DNA from 4 places in the Halomonas sp. HP20-15 genome. Region 1 is predicted to be linked to each of the others. Evidence: predicted binding sites of a transcription regulator. Region 1 holds the regulator's gene; each other region holds the start of a gene.
The links. Region 1 encodes sigma-54, which starts transcription at its own class of promoters, with help from an activator protein. Its sites were predicted from a motif close to TGGCACNNNNNTTGCTNT; they were not measured.

Region 1 (4,291 bases):
CACCTCGAAACGCCCGACGCCCGACTCGTCGACGACCGCGGCCGGGTCTGGTTCGCCAGCGCCGACACGGGTAGGCTGGGGGCCAACGCCAATCCGCTCAAGCTAAGCGGCGACGCCCAGCTCGAGGCGCCCGAACAGGGATGGCAAATCAATAGCGAGGTGCTGGTTTACGATGCCGACACCGGCCATGCCTGGAGTGAAAGCGAGGCCGTTCTGCGCAAATTCCAACAACGCGTGCGCGGCGATCGCTTCGATGCCTGGCTGGATAGCGGACGCATGCGGCTCAACGGCAACGTACGCGGCCATCACCCGCCGATCGACGAGGATTCAGGATCATGATGCGCACCCTTATCGCCGCACTAGGGCTGTCCGGTGCGGCACTGCTCGCCACGCCGGCCCTGGCGCTGGACAGCGATGCCAATCAGCCGATCAACATTGCCGCCGACCGACTGGATCTCGACGACCGAGCCGGCACCGCCGTCTACACCGGTGACGTCGACATGCAGCAGGGCAGCATGAAATTGACCGCTCAGCGTGTCGAGATCGAGCGCAACGACCAGGGCGAAGTGACCCTGGTGACCGCCACCGGCGGCGCCGAGCGTGCCTATCTCGAACAGCGCCCGGCGCCCGACGATCCGCTGGTCAAGGGCTGGGGCGATACGATCATCTACCACGCCGGCGAGCGACGCGTCGAGCTGATCGGACAGGCCGAGTTGCACCAGGCCAGCGATACCTTCAACGGCGCCTATGTCGAGTATTTCCTCGACAATCGTCAGGTCCAGGCGCGCTCCCAAGTTCAGGGCACCGAGAACCAGCGCGTGCGCATGAGCCTGACGCCGAAGTCGGCCGAACAATGACCCCGACAGCCGAGGCCAGTCTAGAGGAGAGTCCCGCGCGATGAAGACGCTGTTCGCCAGACATCTGGCCAAGAGTTACAAGAATCGCCGCGTGGTCCAGGACATCAGCCTGTCGATCGGCCAGGGCAGCATCGTCGGCCTGCTCGGCCCCAACGGGGCAGGCAAGACGACCTCGTTCTACATGATCGTCGGTCTGGTACGCGCCGACGCCGGCGAGGTGAGTATCGACGACCAGGATCTCAGCCGCGCGGCGATGCACCATCGCGCCCGCGCGGGCATCGGCTACCTGCCTCAGGAAGCCTCGATCTTTCGCAAGCTATCGGTCGCCGACAACATCATGGCGATCCTCGAGACGCGGCGCGACCTGGACAAGCCGGGGCGCAAGCGCCAGCTCGAACAGCTGCTCGAGGAATTCCATATCACCCACATTCGCGACAACATGGGCATGAGCCTGTCCGGCGGCGAGCGCCGACGGGTGGAGATCGCCCGCTCGCTGGCCACCGAGCCGGCGTTCATCCTGCTCGACGAGCCCTTCGCGGGGGTCGATCCGATCTCGGTCGGCGAAATCAAGTCGATCATTCGCCAACTGCGCGACCGGGGCATCGGCGTGCTGATCACCGACCATAACGTGCGCGAGACGCTGGACATCTGCGACAACGCCTACATCGTCGGCGACGGCCAGATCATCGCCGAGGGTAGCGCGGAAGCGATACTCGCCAGCAAGAAGGTCCGCGAGGTCTACCTAGGTAACGAGTTCCGCCTCTGAGCGCTCGCTGCCGCCTCACCGAGAGTCGGCTGTCAAGCCCTGAAATTCCACGCAAGATATCGCCAAGCGGGATTAGCCTTAATCGTGGCATGGTTATTGCTTTTATACTTGCAAGGCCATACCGGGCAGGATAACGTGTGATCAAACCCTGTCAGTGAAGTCACGTTGTCATGGCTATGAAACCCACGTTGCAGCTTCGGGTCGGCACCCAACTGACCATGACGCCCCAGTTGCAGCAGGCCATCCAGTTGCTGCAGCTGTCGACGCTGGACCTACGCCAGGAGATCCAGCAGGCGCTGGAATCCAACCCCATGCTGGAGATGGAAGACGACTATGGGGAAACTGCCGTCGGCGAGACGGTAGAAGACGACTGGGCCAGCGACATCCCCGAGGAACTCACGCTGGACAGCGAATGGTCGGATACCTACCAGGACCTGGCCCCCAGCGCCGGGCGCAGTGAAGACGGCCCCGACTTCGAGCGCAATAGCGCCGATCAGAGCCTGCAGGATCATCTCCAGTGGCAGCTCGAAATGGCCGGGCTCGATAGCCGCGACCATGCGATCGCCGAATGCCTCATCGATTCGATCACCATCGACGGCTACCTCGAAGGTCAGCTCGACGAGCTGACGGAAGGCCTGCACAATCAAGGGCTCGCCGGACTCAAGGTCGCCGATGTCGAGCAGGTCCTGTATCGCCTCCAGCAGTTCGACCCCACCGGCGTATTCGCCCGCGACCTACGCGAGTGCCTGCTGCTACAGTTGGCTACGCTGGCCGACGATACGCCGCTGCTGCCTCAGGCAAAGCGCCTGGTGCGTCAGTTTCTCGAAGCGCTGGCCGGCGACGATCGCAAGCTGCTCAAGCGCCGGCTGCGCCTCGACGACGCTCAGCTCGATGCGGTGATCGCGCTGATCCGCGCCCTCGACCCGCGTCCCGGCCAGGTCTTCGACGCCAGCGGCAACGATTACGTGATCCCCGACCTGGTTGCCCGCCACACTCGCGAGGGCTGGCGTATCGAGCTCAACCCCGAGGCGCTACCGCGGCTGCGCATCCAACCCGACTATGCCGCCTTGATAAAGCGGGCCGACAAGAGCGACGACAATACCTTCATGAAGCAGCATCTTCAGGAAGCGCGCTGGCTGATCAAGAGCCTGTCGAGTCGCAACGACACCCTGCTCAAGGTCGGTCGCGAGATCATGGTCCGCCAGCTCGACTTCCTCGAACGTGGCGAAGAAGCCATGAAACCGCTGGTACTCGCCGATATCGCCCAGACCGTGGAGATGCACGAGTCGACCATCTCGCGAGTCACCACGCAGAAGTTCATCCATACGCCGCGTGGCGTCTTCGAGCTCAAGTACTTCTTTTCGAGCCATGTCGGCGGCGGCGAAGGCGATGCGCATTCCAGTACCGCGATACGCGCGCGCCTGAAGAAGCTGATCGGCGACGAGCCGCCGCGCAAGCCGCTCTCCGACAGCAAACTGGTCGATCTGCTCGCCGCCGACGGCATCGCGGTGGCGCGACGCACCGTCGCCAAGTACCGCGAAGCGCTGGGTATTCCCTCCTCCAGCGAACGCAAGCGCCTCGCCTGAAGTCTCTTCCGGCACACGGAACGTGCCACGCCCCGCCACCTCGGAACGTCGATTTTTACGCCCTCAGCTCGCGAAAAGCGACGCGTGTGGCCGCCATCCCACAAGGGGTTTGCTAAGCTGCAAAAAGGGTTACAATCGAGCCACCACTCGTCGAAAAGGAACGTGCCATGCAAGCCAACATCACCGGCCATCACGTCGAACTGACGGATGCATTGCGTGACTATGTCAACGAGAAGTTGATGCGGCTGGAACGCCACTACGACAACATCACCACCGTGCAGGTAACGCTCTCGGTCGAGAAGGAACGCCAGCAGGCGGCCTGCACGCTTCACGCAGCGGGTGCTGACTTGCATGCCGAAGCCGAAAACGGCGACATGTATGCCGCCATTGATGCCCTGGCCGACAAGCTCGACCGCCAACTCGTCAAACACAAGGAAAAGGCTCAGGCTCGCGCGCAAGGCGCCGGTGCCCGCTAACTCCCTATCATGACATTGGAAGCCATACTGCCCCCCGAACGCACCCTGTTTGCCGTGCCCGGGGGGAGCAAGAAGCGCGTGCTTGAGTTCTTCAGCACCTTCATCGCCCAGAACACCCCTAGCCTAGACAGCCAGGAGGTGTTCAGCCGGCTGATCGGACGCGAACGCCTGGGAAGTACCGGCATCGGCAATGGCGTGGCCATCCCCCATGCCCGCAACCCCCATTGCAAGGCACCGGTAGCAGGCTTCCTCAAGCTTCAGGAACCGATCGATTTCGATGCGGTCGATGGCGAACCGGTGGATCTGGTGTTCGTGTTGCTGGTGCCCGAAGAGGCCGACGACACCCACCTGGCACTGCTCGCCCAGGTCGCAGGCATCATGAACGACGCCGAGACCCGCAGTCGGCTGCGCCACAGTGCCAGCCAGCGCGAACTCTACGACGCACTCATCCAGGCCATCCACGCCCTCGATGACGGCACCGGCGCCTCGCCCCGGCAAGCCAAGTAGCTTCATAGGCCTCGATGCATCGCGGGCCTGGCTTATGCCACGTCACATGACCGACTCGTGACTCACCGTGAAAAGGGAGCCGCCCCATGCAACTCGTGA
Region 2 (4,291 bases), on a different contig from region 1:
TCCTCGCGCCGCTCGGCGAGCTTGGGCAGGTGCACGCGGATCACGTTGAGACGATGAAACAGGTCCTCGCGAAAGCGCCCCTCCTTGACCAGCGTCTCGAGGTTCTGATGGGTCGCGGCGATGATCCGCACGTCGGCCTTGACCGAGAGATGACCGCCGACCCGGTAGAACTCGCCGTCAGCCAGCACCCGCAGCAGCCGGGTCTGGGTGTCGGGCGGCATGTCGCCGATCTCGTCGAGGAACAGCGTGCCGCCGTCGGCCTGTTCGAAGCGCCCGCGACGCTGGGCGGTGGCGCCGGTGAAGGCGCCCTTCTCGTGGCCGAACAGCTCGGACTCCATCAGATCCTTGGGGATCGCCGCCATGTTCAGGGCGATGAACGGCTTCGCCCTGCGCGGGCTGTGCTGGTGCAGGGCCTGGGCGACGCGCTCCTTGCCGGTCCCCGATTCGCCGTTGATGAGCACGGTGATATGCGACTGCGACAGCCGGCCGATGGCGCGAAAGACCTCCTGCATCGCCGGCGCCTCGCCGATGATGTCCGCCGAGAATCCCTCGGGCGCGACCGCCGGCGAGGCACGCTCGCGGGCATGAGCCACCGCGCGGCGCACCAGCGCCAGGGCGTCGTCGACATCGAACGGCTTGGGCAGGTACTCGAAGGCGCCGCCCTGATAGGAGGCCACCGCGCTGTCCAGGTCGGAGTGCGCGGTCATCACGATCACCGGCAGGTCCGGGCAGGCCTCGCGAACGCGCGCCAGCAGGTCGAGGCCATCGAGCCCCGGCATGCGGATGTCGGTGAGCAGCACGTCGGGCGGATAGCTCAGGATCTCCTCGAGGGCGGTATCGGCCCGGTCGAAACTGGCCACCTCCAGGTCCGGCTGGGCCAGGGCGCGCTCCAGCACCCAGCGTATGGCTCGGTCGTCGTCGACGATGACGATACGGGCGACATCATTCATAAAGCCCTCCAGCGGGTAGCATGGTTTCGCCTCCGGCGAATGTCGCAGTCTCAGCGCATCCGGCGCTGTCGTAGTGCTCCGTCCGGCTAGTGATGGGCGTCCAGCGGCATCAATAGACGGAACTCGGTACATCCGGGATGCGAGTCGCACTCGACCAGCCCCTGATGCTGATGCAGGATCGACTGGGCTATCGACAGCCCCAGCCCGCTGCCCTCGGCGCGCCCCGAGACCATCGGGTAGAACAGCGTCTCGCGCAGCGCCGCGGGGATCCCCGGGCCGTTGTCGATCACCGCCACCTCGCAGACCAGCCGGTGACGCTCGGCACCCAGCGTGAATTGACGCCGGGCCCGGGTGCGCAGCGTCAGCCTGGGTGACGGCGTGCCGCTCTCCTCCATCGCCTGGACGGCGTTGCGCGCCACGTTGAGTACCGCCTGGATCAGTTGCGACTCGTCGCCGTAGAGGTCGGGCAGGCTGGGGTCGTAGTCGCGTACATAGCCGACCCGGGGATGCTCGGCCTCGAGCAGTGCGCGCACCCGCTCGAGCACCCGGTGCACGTTGAGCGGCTCGTGGCGAATCAGATGGTTGGGGCCGAGCATGCGATCGACCAGGTCGCGCAGACGATCGGCCTCCTCGACGATCACCCGGGTGAACTCGGCCAGCTGCGGATCCGGCAGATCGCGCTCGAGCAGCTGCGCCGCGCCGCGAATCCCGCCCAACGGATTCTTGATCTCGTGCGCCAGCCCGCGCGACAGCACCTTGATGGTTTCCTGGCGGGCGACCAGCGCTTCCTCGCGGGAGATGCGCAGCAGCCGGTCGCGCGGCTCGATCTCGAGCAGCAGCTCGGCTTCCGACAGTGGCGTGACGGTGAAGTCGACGGTAATCGCCTCGCCGCCGGCCAGCAGCAATATGGCCTCGCGCTGGGTGAAGGGGTGGTACTCAGCGAGCGCCTTGCGCAACACGCCGGCGACCGCCCCGCCTTCGCCTTCCAGGCACTCCAGGCGCGTCCCCTCGACCCGGCCACGACTCACCGCCAGCAATGCTTCGGCAGCCGGGTTCAGCCAGCGAACGCATAGCGTCTCGTCGAGCAGAACGACCGCCGTCGTCAGATTTTCCAGCAAGCGTTGGTACATGGCGCGTCTCGACATCCTGAGATCCGTTAGCTTGGTGATTGCAAGAAGCGCGCCAGCCTGGCCAGGCCCGAAACGAGCGGGGTGGCGGGCATGGCGCTGAGGCACTCTGCACTATTATGGTGCATAGGGACGGAGAAAGCTGCTCGATGGCGCGCCATTGGTGAAAACGCGGCGCTTACAAAAACAGCGAAGAGAGCGATGCGCCGCTAAGGAAGCGCGGAACAAATAGGTGAGCGGGATGAAGCGCAAGGCGTACGGAGCACAGGAACCGGAGCATATGGGGTATATGTGAGGATTCCGCGCACCGCACAACGCAGCGATTCGCCCGCGCAGGCATTTGTGCAGTGTTTCCTATTTGCCGGTGCGGCTCGGTGGCAGTCCGGCGGGGTTGTTGGGATTGGCCGGTAGATTGACGCTGGCGCGTTGCACGTAGAGCGTGACCGGCGCACTGCGATGACGCACCTTGCCGTCGGCATCGAGCAGTTCGGCTATGAGGGTATGTTCGCCACGCTCCAGGTTGGTGAGCATGAACGCGGAGCTGTGCAGGGCCGACTGGCTTATCGCGCCATCGACCAGCAAGCGCACCTTGTGATCCTCACGCAGCGCCGGTTCGATGGCCAGTTGCACCTGCACGTTGCCGGCAGCTCCCGTGGGCAGGGTCTGCCCGTCCTCGGGCGCGGCGATGCGGAAGGTCGAATAGGGCATGAAGGGCTGGCCGACGTCGCGCGAGGCAGCCGGCTCGGCACGCTGCGTGCGCGGCGGCGCGGCGTCGAGCTGTGCGGAAGGCACCACGGTCAACGGCTCGAGGTCGACCCGCTCGGCGTTGCCGACCGGCTTGTCGGTGAACACCACGTTGCCCTGCGCATCGGTCGTGCGATAGACGTTGGCCGCCCCGGCAACCTCCATGCCCGGCGCTATCCCCAGTGCGATGACGCATAGCAGCGGAACCGCGAAAACGCGCTTGATCATGATCCTTCACCCCTTTGCACCGCGCCTGTCGCCGACACTTGAGCGATTTACGATATCCGCCAGTGTAATGCAAAAAGGCCCGCCGGGAAGGCGGGCCTCTGTGATCGAGCGGCTGGCTTCGCTCGGCTGATTAGCAGCTGTAGTAGAGGTCGAACTCGACCGGGTGAGTCGTCATGCGCAGGCGCTCGACGTCCTCGCCCTTGAGCTCGATATAGGCATCGATCGTGTCGTCGGTGAACACCCCACCCTCGGTCAGGAACGCACGATCCTTGTCGAGGGCTTCGAGCGCCTGCTCAAGGCTGTTGGCCACGGTCGGCACCGACTTGCCCTCTTCCGGCGGCAGGTCATAGAGGTTCTTGTCCATCGCGTCGCCGGGGTGAATCTTGTTCTTCACCCCGTCGATACCGGCCATCAGCATCGCTGCGAACGCCAGGTACGGGTTGGCGGTCGGGTCGGGGAAGCGGCACTCGACGCGCTTGCCCTTCGGGCTGGCGGTGTACGGGATGCGGATCGAGGCACTGCGGTTGCGCGCACTGTAGGCGAGCATGACCGGCGCCTCGAAGCCCGGAACCAGGCGCTTGTAGGAGTTGGTCGAGGCGTTGGTGAAGGCGTTCAGCGCCCGCGCATGCTTGATGATGCCACCGATGTAGTACAGCGCCGTCTCGGACAGCCCCGCGTACTCGTCGCCGGCGAACTGGTTCTCGCCATCCTTCCAGAAGGAGGAGTGAACGTGCATGCCGGAACCGTTGTCGCCGACCAGCGGCTTGGGCATGAAGGTCGCGGTCTTGCCGTAGGCGTGGGCCACGTTGTGGACCACGTACTTGAGTTCCTGAACCTCGTCTGCCTTCTTGACCAGCGTGTTGAACTTGACGCCGATCTCGTTCTGGCCGGCGTTAGCCACCTCATGGTGGTGCACTTCGACGCTCTGGCCGATCGCCTCGAGGGTGTTGCACATCGCGCTACGGATGTCGTGGAAGCTGTCCACCGGCGGGACCGGGAAGTAGCCACCCTTGACGCGCGGACGGTGCGCCAGGTTGCCGCCTTCGATCTTGCGATCGGTCGACCAGGCGCCCTCTTCGGAGGTGATCTTGTACATGGCGCCTTCGATGTCGGCCTTCCAGTGCACTTCGTCGAAGATGAAGAATTCCGGCTCGGGGCCGAAGAATGCGGTATCGCCCAGGCCCGAGGCACTCAGGAACGCCTCTGCGCGCTTGGCGATGGAGCGCGGGTCGCGCTCGTAAC
Region 3 (4,291 bases), on a different contig from region 1:
GGCAGCAGGCCGAGGAAGATGTCGGCGACGTTGAGTATCGCGCTGCGCGTCAGGGCACGCGGACCCGGGGCCGTTTCGGCGCGCGCCACGGCCTGACCGAGGCTGAAGCGCAGCACCCCCACCTGGCGGGTGTTCTCTTCATCGAGCCGGCAGCCCACCGGCTCGTAATAGCTGTTCGGCTTGCGCGACAGCGGCGGCAGGCGCGGCACCACGACGGCGGCGATCAGCCCGGCGACCACCACGGTCAGGTAGAACTGCACGAACAGATGGTTTATGCCGATGAAGCTGGTCACCAGCAGCGCGAAGGCGATCGACACGATCGAGAAGTTGGTGGCGATCACCGCGGCCTCGCGGCGGTTGTAGAAGCCCTGTTCGTACTGCTGGGTGGTGATCAGCACGCCCACCGTGCCGGAGCCCATCCACGAGGCGGTGGCATCGATGGCGCTGCGCCCCGGCAGGCCGAAGATCAGCCGGAACGGCTTGCGCACCAGGCTGCCGATGAACTCCATGAAGCCGAAATCGACCAGAAACGGCAGCAGCAGGGCGGCGAAGAAGAAAAACGTCAGCAGCACCGGCGCCAGGTCGTTGAGCATCACCCCGCCGGTGAAGTCGGCGATGATGAAGGCCGGGCCGACCTGGAAATAGGTCATCAGCGCGAACGCGGCGCCGAGCACGCGCATGGCGAACCACAGCGGCGCGACGTCGAACAGCTCGTTGGCCGCGCCCTCGCGGGCCCAGCCCGGCCGGGTCAGCTTGACCAGCGCGGTGAGCAGCGCCGACAGGCACAGCACGGCCACGGCGATCGCCGGCAGCGCGGCGCCCAGCAGCGCCTTGAGCCCGTCGGCAAGCATGCCCATGCCGATATTGATGCCGTCGCCGGTGGAAAACGGGATCAGGAACATGCCGATCCCGATCAGCGAGGGGATCAGGAACTTGATCAGCGCCCGGGGGTTGATTCGCCCGCCGTGGGGTGCGTTGCTGTCGTTACGGCCTGCGGCCGTGGCTTGCGTGGAAGACATGGTGGTTACCCATTGTTGTTGTCGATCAGGAAAGCGGATCGGAAAGCGTCGGCCGGCCACGACCAACGCCGTCGTGGATCAGCGGCGCTCGACGCCCGGCAGGACGCAGAGCATTTCATAGAGCAGGGTGGCGCCCATCAGCGCGGTGTTGCCGCTGGTGTCGTAAGGCGGCGAAACCTCGACCAGGTCGCCGCCGACCACGTTCAGGCCGTGGGCGCCGCGGACGATCTCGAGCCCCTGCTGGGCGGTGAGGCCCCCCATCTCGACGGTGCCGGTGCCCGGCGCCACGGACGGGTCGAGGCCGTCGATGTCGAACGAGATGTACACCGGGCCGTCGCCCATCTGCTCGCGGACTTCGGCCATCAGCGGTGCCAGCGACTGGTACCAGCACTGTTCGGCGGGCACCACGCGAAAGCCCTGGTCGCGACACCAGTCGAAGTCGTCGGCGGCGTAGCCGGTACCGCGCAGGCCGATCTGGACCACCCGTCGGCTGTCGAGCAGGCCCTCTTCCTGGGCGCGGCGGAACGGGCAGCCATGGGCGACCTCCTCGCCGAACATGTGCGGATTGACGTCGGCGTGGGCGTCGATGTGGATCAGTCCCACCGGGCCGTGCTTGTTGGCGATGGCGCGCAGGATCGGCCAGGTCAGGGTGTGGTCGCCGCCCAACGTCAGCGGCACGCAGCCGTGGGCGAGCACCTCGTCGTAGAAACCGCTGATGATGTCGAGGTTCCTGGGCAGGTTGAAGGTGTTGATCGGCACGTCGCCGATGTCGGCCACCTGCAGGCTGTCGAACGGCGCGGCGCGGGTCGCCATGTTGTAGGGCCGCAGCATGCGCGACTCGTCGCGAATCTGGCGCGGGCCGAGCCGGGTGCCCGGACGATTGGAGGTGCCGATGTCCATGGGAATGCCGATGAAGGCGGCGTCCAGGCCGGCGGCTGTGGCCTGGGTCGGCAGGCGCATCATCGTCGCCGGGCCGCCGAAGCGCGGCATCTCGTTGCCGCCCAGCGGCTGGTTGAGGTTCGGCTTGTCCATGCTATCTCCTGAGATCGGGCGTTATTGTCGCTCACTGCTCACACCCTGGACATTGCAGGAACCGTGCCAGCCATTCAGCGGCGTGGTTACGGGGTTGAGTCAGCAATATGATTCATTAATGAATTGAAAATGGCCGATTGCGATTCATACATGTATCGTGATGCAAAAACGCATCGGCCAGTGACCGGAAACGCCATGAGCGACATCGACAGCGCGGTGCTCGAGACCATCGTCGAGACCGCCCACGACCACTTCTTCATCGTCGATGCCGACGGCCGCATCCGCGATGTCAGCCCCGGTAGCGCGGCGGTGTACGGCCTGAGCCGCGAGGAGCTGCGCGCGAGCACCGTTCAGCAACTGGTCGAGCGCGGCGTGCTGTCGCCGTCGGTGACCCAGGAGGTGATGCGCACCCGCCAGCCGGCGCAGTTGATGCAGCATACCGGCACCGGCCGGCGGGTGATCGCCGAGGCGCATCCGGTATTTCTCGACGGCGTGCTGGTGCGCATCGTCTCGCGCTCGATGGATCTCACCGACCTGCAGCTGCTGCAGGACGAGTACGCGCTGTTGCAGCGGCGCTTCAGCGAGCACCTGAAGCGCGGCGGGGCCTCCGCGCTGGACGACGATCTCGAGCTCGACAGTCTGGAAGCGCGCAGCGGGGTGATGCGCGAGGTGGCGCTGCTGCTCAAGCGGGTCGCGCCCAGCGGCGCCACGGTGCTGATGCTCGGCGAATCGGGGGTCGGCAAGACCGCCTTCGCGCGCCAACTGCACCGCTGGAGCGAGCGCCATGAGAGAGCGTTCATCGACGTCAATTGCGCGGCGATTCCCGAGGCGCTGTTCGAGTCCGAGATGTTCGGCTATCAGCCCGGGGCGTTCAGTGGTGCGGCCCGCCAGGGCAAGGCCGGGGTGCTGGAGATGGCCGATGGCGGCACGCTGTTCCTCGACGAGATCGGCGAGCTGCCGTTATCGATGCAGAGCAAGCTGCTCAAGGTGATCCAGGATGGCGAAGTCACCCGGCTGGGCGACACCCGCTCGCGACGGGTCGATTTTCGCCTGGTGGTGGCCTCGAACCAGGATCTCGCCGCGCGGGTCGAGAGCGGCGCCTTTCGCCTCGATTTGTACTACCGGCTCAACGTCATTCCCGTGACCCTGCCGCCGCTGCGCGAGCGCCGCGAGGACATTCCGGGGCTGGTGGAGCTGCAGCTCGCGCGGCTCAACCAGCGCTACGGCCAGTCCAAGGTGCTGCACCCCCGCGTATGGCCGGAACTGATGGGCCGCGACTGGCCGGGCAACGTGCGCGAGCTGGAAAACTGGATGGAGCGCACCTGGCTGGCGAGTCCCGGCGAGCTGATCGGTGCGCCGGCAGCCGCGCCAGCCGGCGCCGCTCCCGAGCCGTCCGGCAGCCCGGCGATGAGCGCCCCGGCGGGGCTGGCCGAGGGCCAGACGCTGCGGCAGGCGCTCGACGCGACAGAGCGCGGAATTCTCGCCACGCTGTGCGCCGAGCTGCCCAGCACCTATACGCTGGCCGCGCGATTGGGCATCAGCCAGCCCAGCGTGGTGCGCAAGCTACGCAAGCACGGCCTGCGCATCGGCGACGTGGGTTGAGCCTGCGCACAAACGACGACACCCCGCCGGGGCGGGGTGTCGTGACTGGCCGATGCTTGGATGCGCTTAGGGCAACTCTTCTTCGCCCTCGGCGTTTTCCTTCTGGGCCGGCATCAGGTCCTCGCGCTGCAGCTTGACCGAGATCAGCAGCGCCGATGCGACGTAGACCGACGAGTAGGTGCCCACGCCCACGCCGATGATCAGCGCCAGGGCGAAGTTGTGGATCATGTCGCCGCCCAGCAGCAGCAGTGCCAGCAGCACCAGCAGGGTAGTGCCGGAGGTCGCCAGGGTGCGCGACAGGGTCTGGTTGATCGCCTCGTTGAAGATCGTCGGCATGTGATCGATGCGCGACTTGCGGATGTTCTCGCGGATCCGGTCGTAGATGATGATGGTGTCGTTGAGCGAGTAGCCGATCACCGCCAGCACCGCGGCCAGCACGGTCAGGTCGAAGTCGATCTGGAACAGCGAGAACACCCCGAGCACGATGATCACGTCATGGACCAGCGCCAGTAGCGCGCCCAGCGAGAACTTGTACTGGAAACGCAGCGCCACATAGAGCATTACCACGCCGAGCGCCACCAGCATGCCCAGGCCGCTCTGGTCGCGCAGCTGATCGCCGACCTGGGCGCCGACGAACT
Region 4 (4,291 bases), on a different contig from region 1:
CCCGACGGCGGTGGCGTCACCCAGTCCAACGCCTCGGGCTCGGCAATCCCCCAGCGCGCCAACTCGAAGGCCAGCGGTGCCAGATCGGCCTGGCGGATCTCGGGCTCGGCGTGGGCCGGCAGCGGTTGCTCCTCGGCCCACAGCCGATAGCAGATGCCGGGGCCCTGGCGGGCGGCGCGACCGCGTCGCTGGTCGGCGCTGGCCCGGCTGACCCGCCGCGTGGCGAGTCGCGTCAGCCCCAGGCGAGGCTGGAAGACCGGCTCGCGGGCGAAACCGCTATCGATGACAATGCGCACGCCGTCCACGGTGACGCTGGATTCGGCGATGGCGGTGGCCAGTACGACCCGCCGGCGCCCGTCGGTATCGCGGCTCAATGCCTGTTGCTGGGTCTCGAGCGGCAGCCGGCCGTGCAGTTCGCGAACCACCACTTCGCCGGACAGCCCGGCCAGTTCCCGGGCCAGCCGGCGGATTTCGCCGACACCGGGCAGGATCACCAGCACGTCGCCGGCCTCGCGGGCCAGCGCCTCGCGGACCACGGCGGCCTGCTGGGACGCCGCGACGTCGCGGCTGTTGAGGGGACGGTAATGCGTGGTCACCGGGAAGCTCAACCCCGGGCAGTCGATGAGCGGGACCTCTCCAAGCACGGCCTCGAGCGCCTCGACGTCGAGCGTCGCCGACATCACCAAGAGCCGCAGGTCCTCGCGCAGACCGGCCTGGGCGTCGAGCGCCAGGGCCAGGCCCAGATCGGCCTCCAGGCTACGCTCATGGAATTCGTCGAAGACGATACCCGCGATGCCTTCGAGCATCGGATCGTCCTGGATCAGGCGCGTCAATACGCCCTGGGTCACCACTTCCAGGCGCGTGCGGGCACTTACCCGGGTCTCGCCGCGCATGCGATAGCCCACCGTCTCGCCGACCGGCTCTCCGAGCCGCTCGGCCATGTAGCGGGCCGCCAATCGGGCCGCGACGCGACGCGGCTCGAGCAGCAACAGTCGCCCTTCGCCGCACCAGGGTGAGTCCAGCAAGGCCAGCGGCACGCGGGTCGTCTTGCCGGCGCCGGGTTCAGCCACCAGCAGCGCGCGGGAATGCGTGTCCAGGGCGCGCCGCACCTCGGGCAATCGCGCCTCTATCGGCAGGGCTTCTGCGGACCGGGCATCGGAAGCGGTCATCGTCTTGTCCATCTTACAATGGCGAACGGACCGGTACTTTTACCATCGCAACCGGCGACGCGAAATGCCGACCGCCGGAACGCCGGAACGCCGGAACGCCGGAACGCCGCTCATGCAGGCTCGCCCTCCTGCGAGGAAGGCGCGAAGAATCTCTCGCCGAGCCAGTAATCGAGCCCTTCCGCCCAGCCCGCCGGGCCTGGGCTACGGGTGCAGTAGAGGTGCGGATTGACGATCGAGACCGGCTGACGGTGCTCGCCGCGAATCAGCACCGCCTGGTCCACCGTCTCGAGCATCGAGGTGTCGTCGGGGCCGTCGCCCAGGCCCAGGGTCGCGGGCATCTCGCCGCGCAGCGCCTCGAAGCGGGCCATCAGCCAACGCAACGAGCGCCCCTTGTCGACATCGCCCATGACGTGCCAGAAGTGTCCGCCGCGGGTCAGCGTCAGTCCGTCGTTGTGCAGCGCCCTGCGGAAGACTTCCAGCGCCTCGTCGCTATCGTCCCAGAGCAGCGGTTCGCTGCCCTCGCGGATGCGCGACTGGCGCGCCTGCGGCTCGTCGAGCCCGGTCGCGCGCATGACCTCTTCGACGGTCATCTCGCGCATGCAGCGGTAATACAGCTTGAGCCGCTCGCGCAGTACCTCGAGGCGCCGCCACAGGAAGTCGTTGTCGACGCTCGGGGTCTTGACGCACAGGCCGTCGAGATTGCGTGGGTCACGGTCCAGCCGGGCGTGCTGCCAGCTCGCCGGCAAGCCGATCACCGCGCCGTTCTCGGCGATAAACGGCGAGTCGGCGAGTCCCAGGTCGAGCCGCAGCGACATCAGCTCGGCGCGGGTCTTGCTGGTTACCGGAATCACCGGGACGCCCGCCTGCTTCAAACGCTTCAGCCACGGCACGGCAGGCGACCAGTCATAGCTGTAGTGATCGAGCAACGAGCCATCCAGATCGGTGAAGATCAGGCGCGGGCGTTGCGACATGGGTTGCGTCATCACGACCTCCAGGAAATGCTTGGCGCCCCTCGAAGCCAGCGGGAGCCGCATCATGGCGATGAACATGCATGGAACGTGCCAACCGGAGCGACCGACAGCCCGGCGGGGCTCCGCATGCACCGCCGGTTCGACCGCTCCCTCACGATAGTCGATAGTCCCGCTTCGTTCAGGTCCCCAAAACCATGTCGGGCCGGCGATACGCCGTGGCGCGCCAAAGTGGCCCGACATCGGCTAGCCCCGTCGCGGTTAATCGAAAAATGGCGGATGCCAGCCCGACAATCCGCCCATTGGCGGCTGAAAAATGCTAGTATCGAAGCTAAATTGACATCAATAAATGAGTGCTTCCCCGACATGGAAACCACATCTCATTGCATCCTGGTCATGGGGGTTTCGGGATCAGGAAAGTCGCACATCGGACGCGACGTAGCCGCGTCAATTGGTGCTGAATTCGTCGATGCCGACGATCATCACAGTCCGACCAGCATCGCCAAGATGTCGCGGGGCGAACCCTTGAACGACGAGGATCGAGAAGGCTGGCTGGCCACGTTAGCCGACATCTTCAGGCGCTATAGAAGTGAGAACCGCCACGTGGTCATCGGTTGCTCGGCACTCAAGCGCCATTATCGCGACGTGCTGCGCCAAGGGGCACCCAACCTGAAGATTCTCTACCTTCACGGCAGTCGTGAAGTCCTGCTGCAGCGTCTCAACAACCGCGGCTCGCATTTCTTTGCCGGCGAGCACATGCTCGACAGCCAACTGAGCACGCTGGAGCCGCCGACTGCCGATGAAGCCTTTCGCGTCGATATCCGCGAATCGCCCAAGGCCATCGTCGAACAGTTCGAAAGCTATCTGAAGCTCGCCTGAGCGTCTGCTTCTTGCCTCGACATGCCTCGCTTATTGAACCGGCAATTTTACGAGCCATTGACATGAAAAAGGCGGGCCACAGGGCCCGCCTTTTTCAGCATCGCTCGTTTGGCTTTGAAAGCGCAGACGCTCGATTTCGGACAGCGATTAGGTGCGCTCAATGCGAGGCTTTTCGCTGGTGCTGCTCGGCTAGAGTGCACAAACCGGCCAGTGTCGCCTGGTCGCTATCGATCTCGCGAACCTCGAAACCCACCGCGGTCATCGCCCGACGATAAAGCGCGTTGAGCGTGCTCGACCCGACCAGAATCACCTCGCCAGCTTGCGGGTGAATTCGCCGTTGGCTCAGCACTTCACTGCCGATGGTCACCCCCGAGAGATAGCTTCCCACCTGCTCGCTCGCCAACCCTGAATAGAGATGACGACTGCGCGCCTCGAACAGCGCGTGCAGTATTCCCGCCGGATGACCGGCCGCCTCGAGCCCCTGGTCGAACGCCGCGGCCTCGAACTCCGCCGATTCGCGAGCCGGTTCGCCGGGCAGGGTGTGAAAGCGCACCGCATGGTAGAGCTCGCCGGTCATGGCGGTGGTGAAATCGACCAGTTGCGCATCGACGAGCCGCGCCCACTTGCTGTGCGTGCCCGGCAGGCAACACAGCGCCTCCCGGGTATTGCACAGCGACAGCGCACCGAAGGCCTGGATCTCCTCGCCGCGCATCACATCGACATGCGTGGCGTCGACGATCTTCACCCCCGGCACGATCCAGGCATTGTCGAGCCCCGGCGCGGGCACGACATGCGCCGCCAGATCGGCGGCACTCACCGGCAGGTCCAGTTGCGGCGCCTCGCTCCAGCCGCGCTTGGAGCCGACCATGCCGGCCAGGTAGATCGGCACGCTTTTAGCGCCCGACGCCGCGCCGCCCTCTTCGCGCCAGTCGCCCACCTGGGCGGCGCAATAGTGCGGGAATTCGGCACTGGAGAGCGAGCGCAGGCCGGCTTCGGAGCGGCGGCTATCGAGGCATTCGCCACTACTGCGATCGACCAGGAAGGCGCGGAAGTTGCTGGTCCCCCAGTCGATGGCGATCAGGCGATCGGAACCGGCGTGCGTAGCGTCACTCATGCGTCGGCCTCGCGCTCGAGTTCCGAGGCCTGGCTCAGGCCTTCCCTGATGCGCCGCCATTCACTGATCAGCCCGCGCGCCCTCTCGCCGACTTCATCGGCCGACCAGCCGGGCTTGTAGACGCTACCGCCGAAGCCGAAGCCGTCGATCCCGGCGGCGAT

Region 2: a site for sigma-54 is predicted at 2,118-2,135, ahead of glnL (nitrogen regulation protein NR(II)). Genes of this name have one in related genera too.
Region 3: a site for sigma-54 is predicted at 2,103-2,120, ahead of speB (agmatinase). Genes of this name have one in related genera too.
Region 4: a site for sigma-54 is predicted at 2,216-2,233, ahead of R6258_RS10535 (HAD-IIB family hydrolase). Genes of this name have one in related genera too.

Annotation. Positions count from the first base shown of each region.
Region 1 is NZ_JAWQLY010000016.1:19,175-23,465, reverse strand. Features, by position in the region: gene lptC (LPS export ABC transporter periplasmic protein LptC) at 1-339, shown strand, start outside; gene lptA (lipopolysaccharide transport periplasmic protein LptA) at 336-857, shown strand; gene lptB (LPS export ABC transporter ATP-binding protein) at 898-1,623, shown strand; gene R6258_RS17045 (RNA polymerase factor sigma-54) at 1,794-3,209, shown strand; gene hpf (ribosome hibernation-promoting factor, HPF/YfiA family) at 3,377-3,685, shown strand; gene ptsN (PTS IIA-like nitrogen regulatory protein PtsN) at 3,695-4,192, shown strand; gene rapZ (RNase adapter RapZ) at 4,279-4,291, shown strand, end outside.
Region 2 is NZ_JAWQLY010000015.1:42,505-46,795, forward strand. Features, by position in the region: gene ntrC (nitrogen regulation protein NR(I)) at 1-950, opposite strand, end outside; gene glnL (nitrogen regulation protein NR(II)) at 1,037-2,080, opposite strand; gene R6258_RS16810 (DUF4124 domain-containing protein) at 2,432-3,049, opposite strand; gene glnA (glutamate--ammonia ligase) at 3,180-4,291, opposite strand, start outside.
Region 3 is NZ_JAWQLY010000003.1:356,803-361,093, forward strand. Features, by position in the region: gene R6258_RS06315 (YjiH family protein) at 1-1,019, opposite strand, end outside; gene speB (agmatinase) at 1,098-2,051, opposite strand; gene R6258_RS06325 (sigma-54 interaction domain-containing protein) at 2,247-3,653, shown strand; gene secF (protein translocase subunit SecF) at 3,720-4,291, opposite strand, start outside.
Region 4 is NZ_JAWQLY010000007.1:2,047-6,337, reverse strand. Features, by position in the region: gene hrpB (ATP-dependent helicase HrpB) at 1-1,169, opposite strand, end outside; gene R6258_RS10535 (HAD-IIB family hydrolase) at 1,280-2,152, opposite strand; gene R6258_RS10530 (gluconokinase) at 2,504-3,016, shown strand; gene R6258_RS10525 (2-dehydro-3-deoxygalactonokinase) at 3,174-4,130, opposite strand; gene R6258_RS10520 (2-dehydro-3-deoxy-6-phosphogalactonate aldolase) at 4,127-4,291, opposite strand, start outside.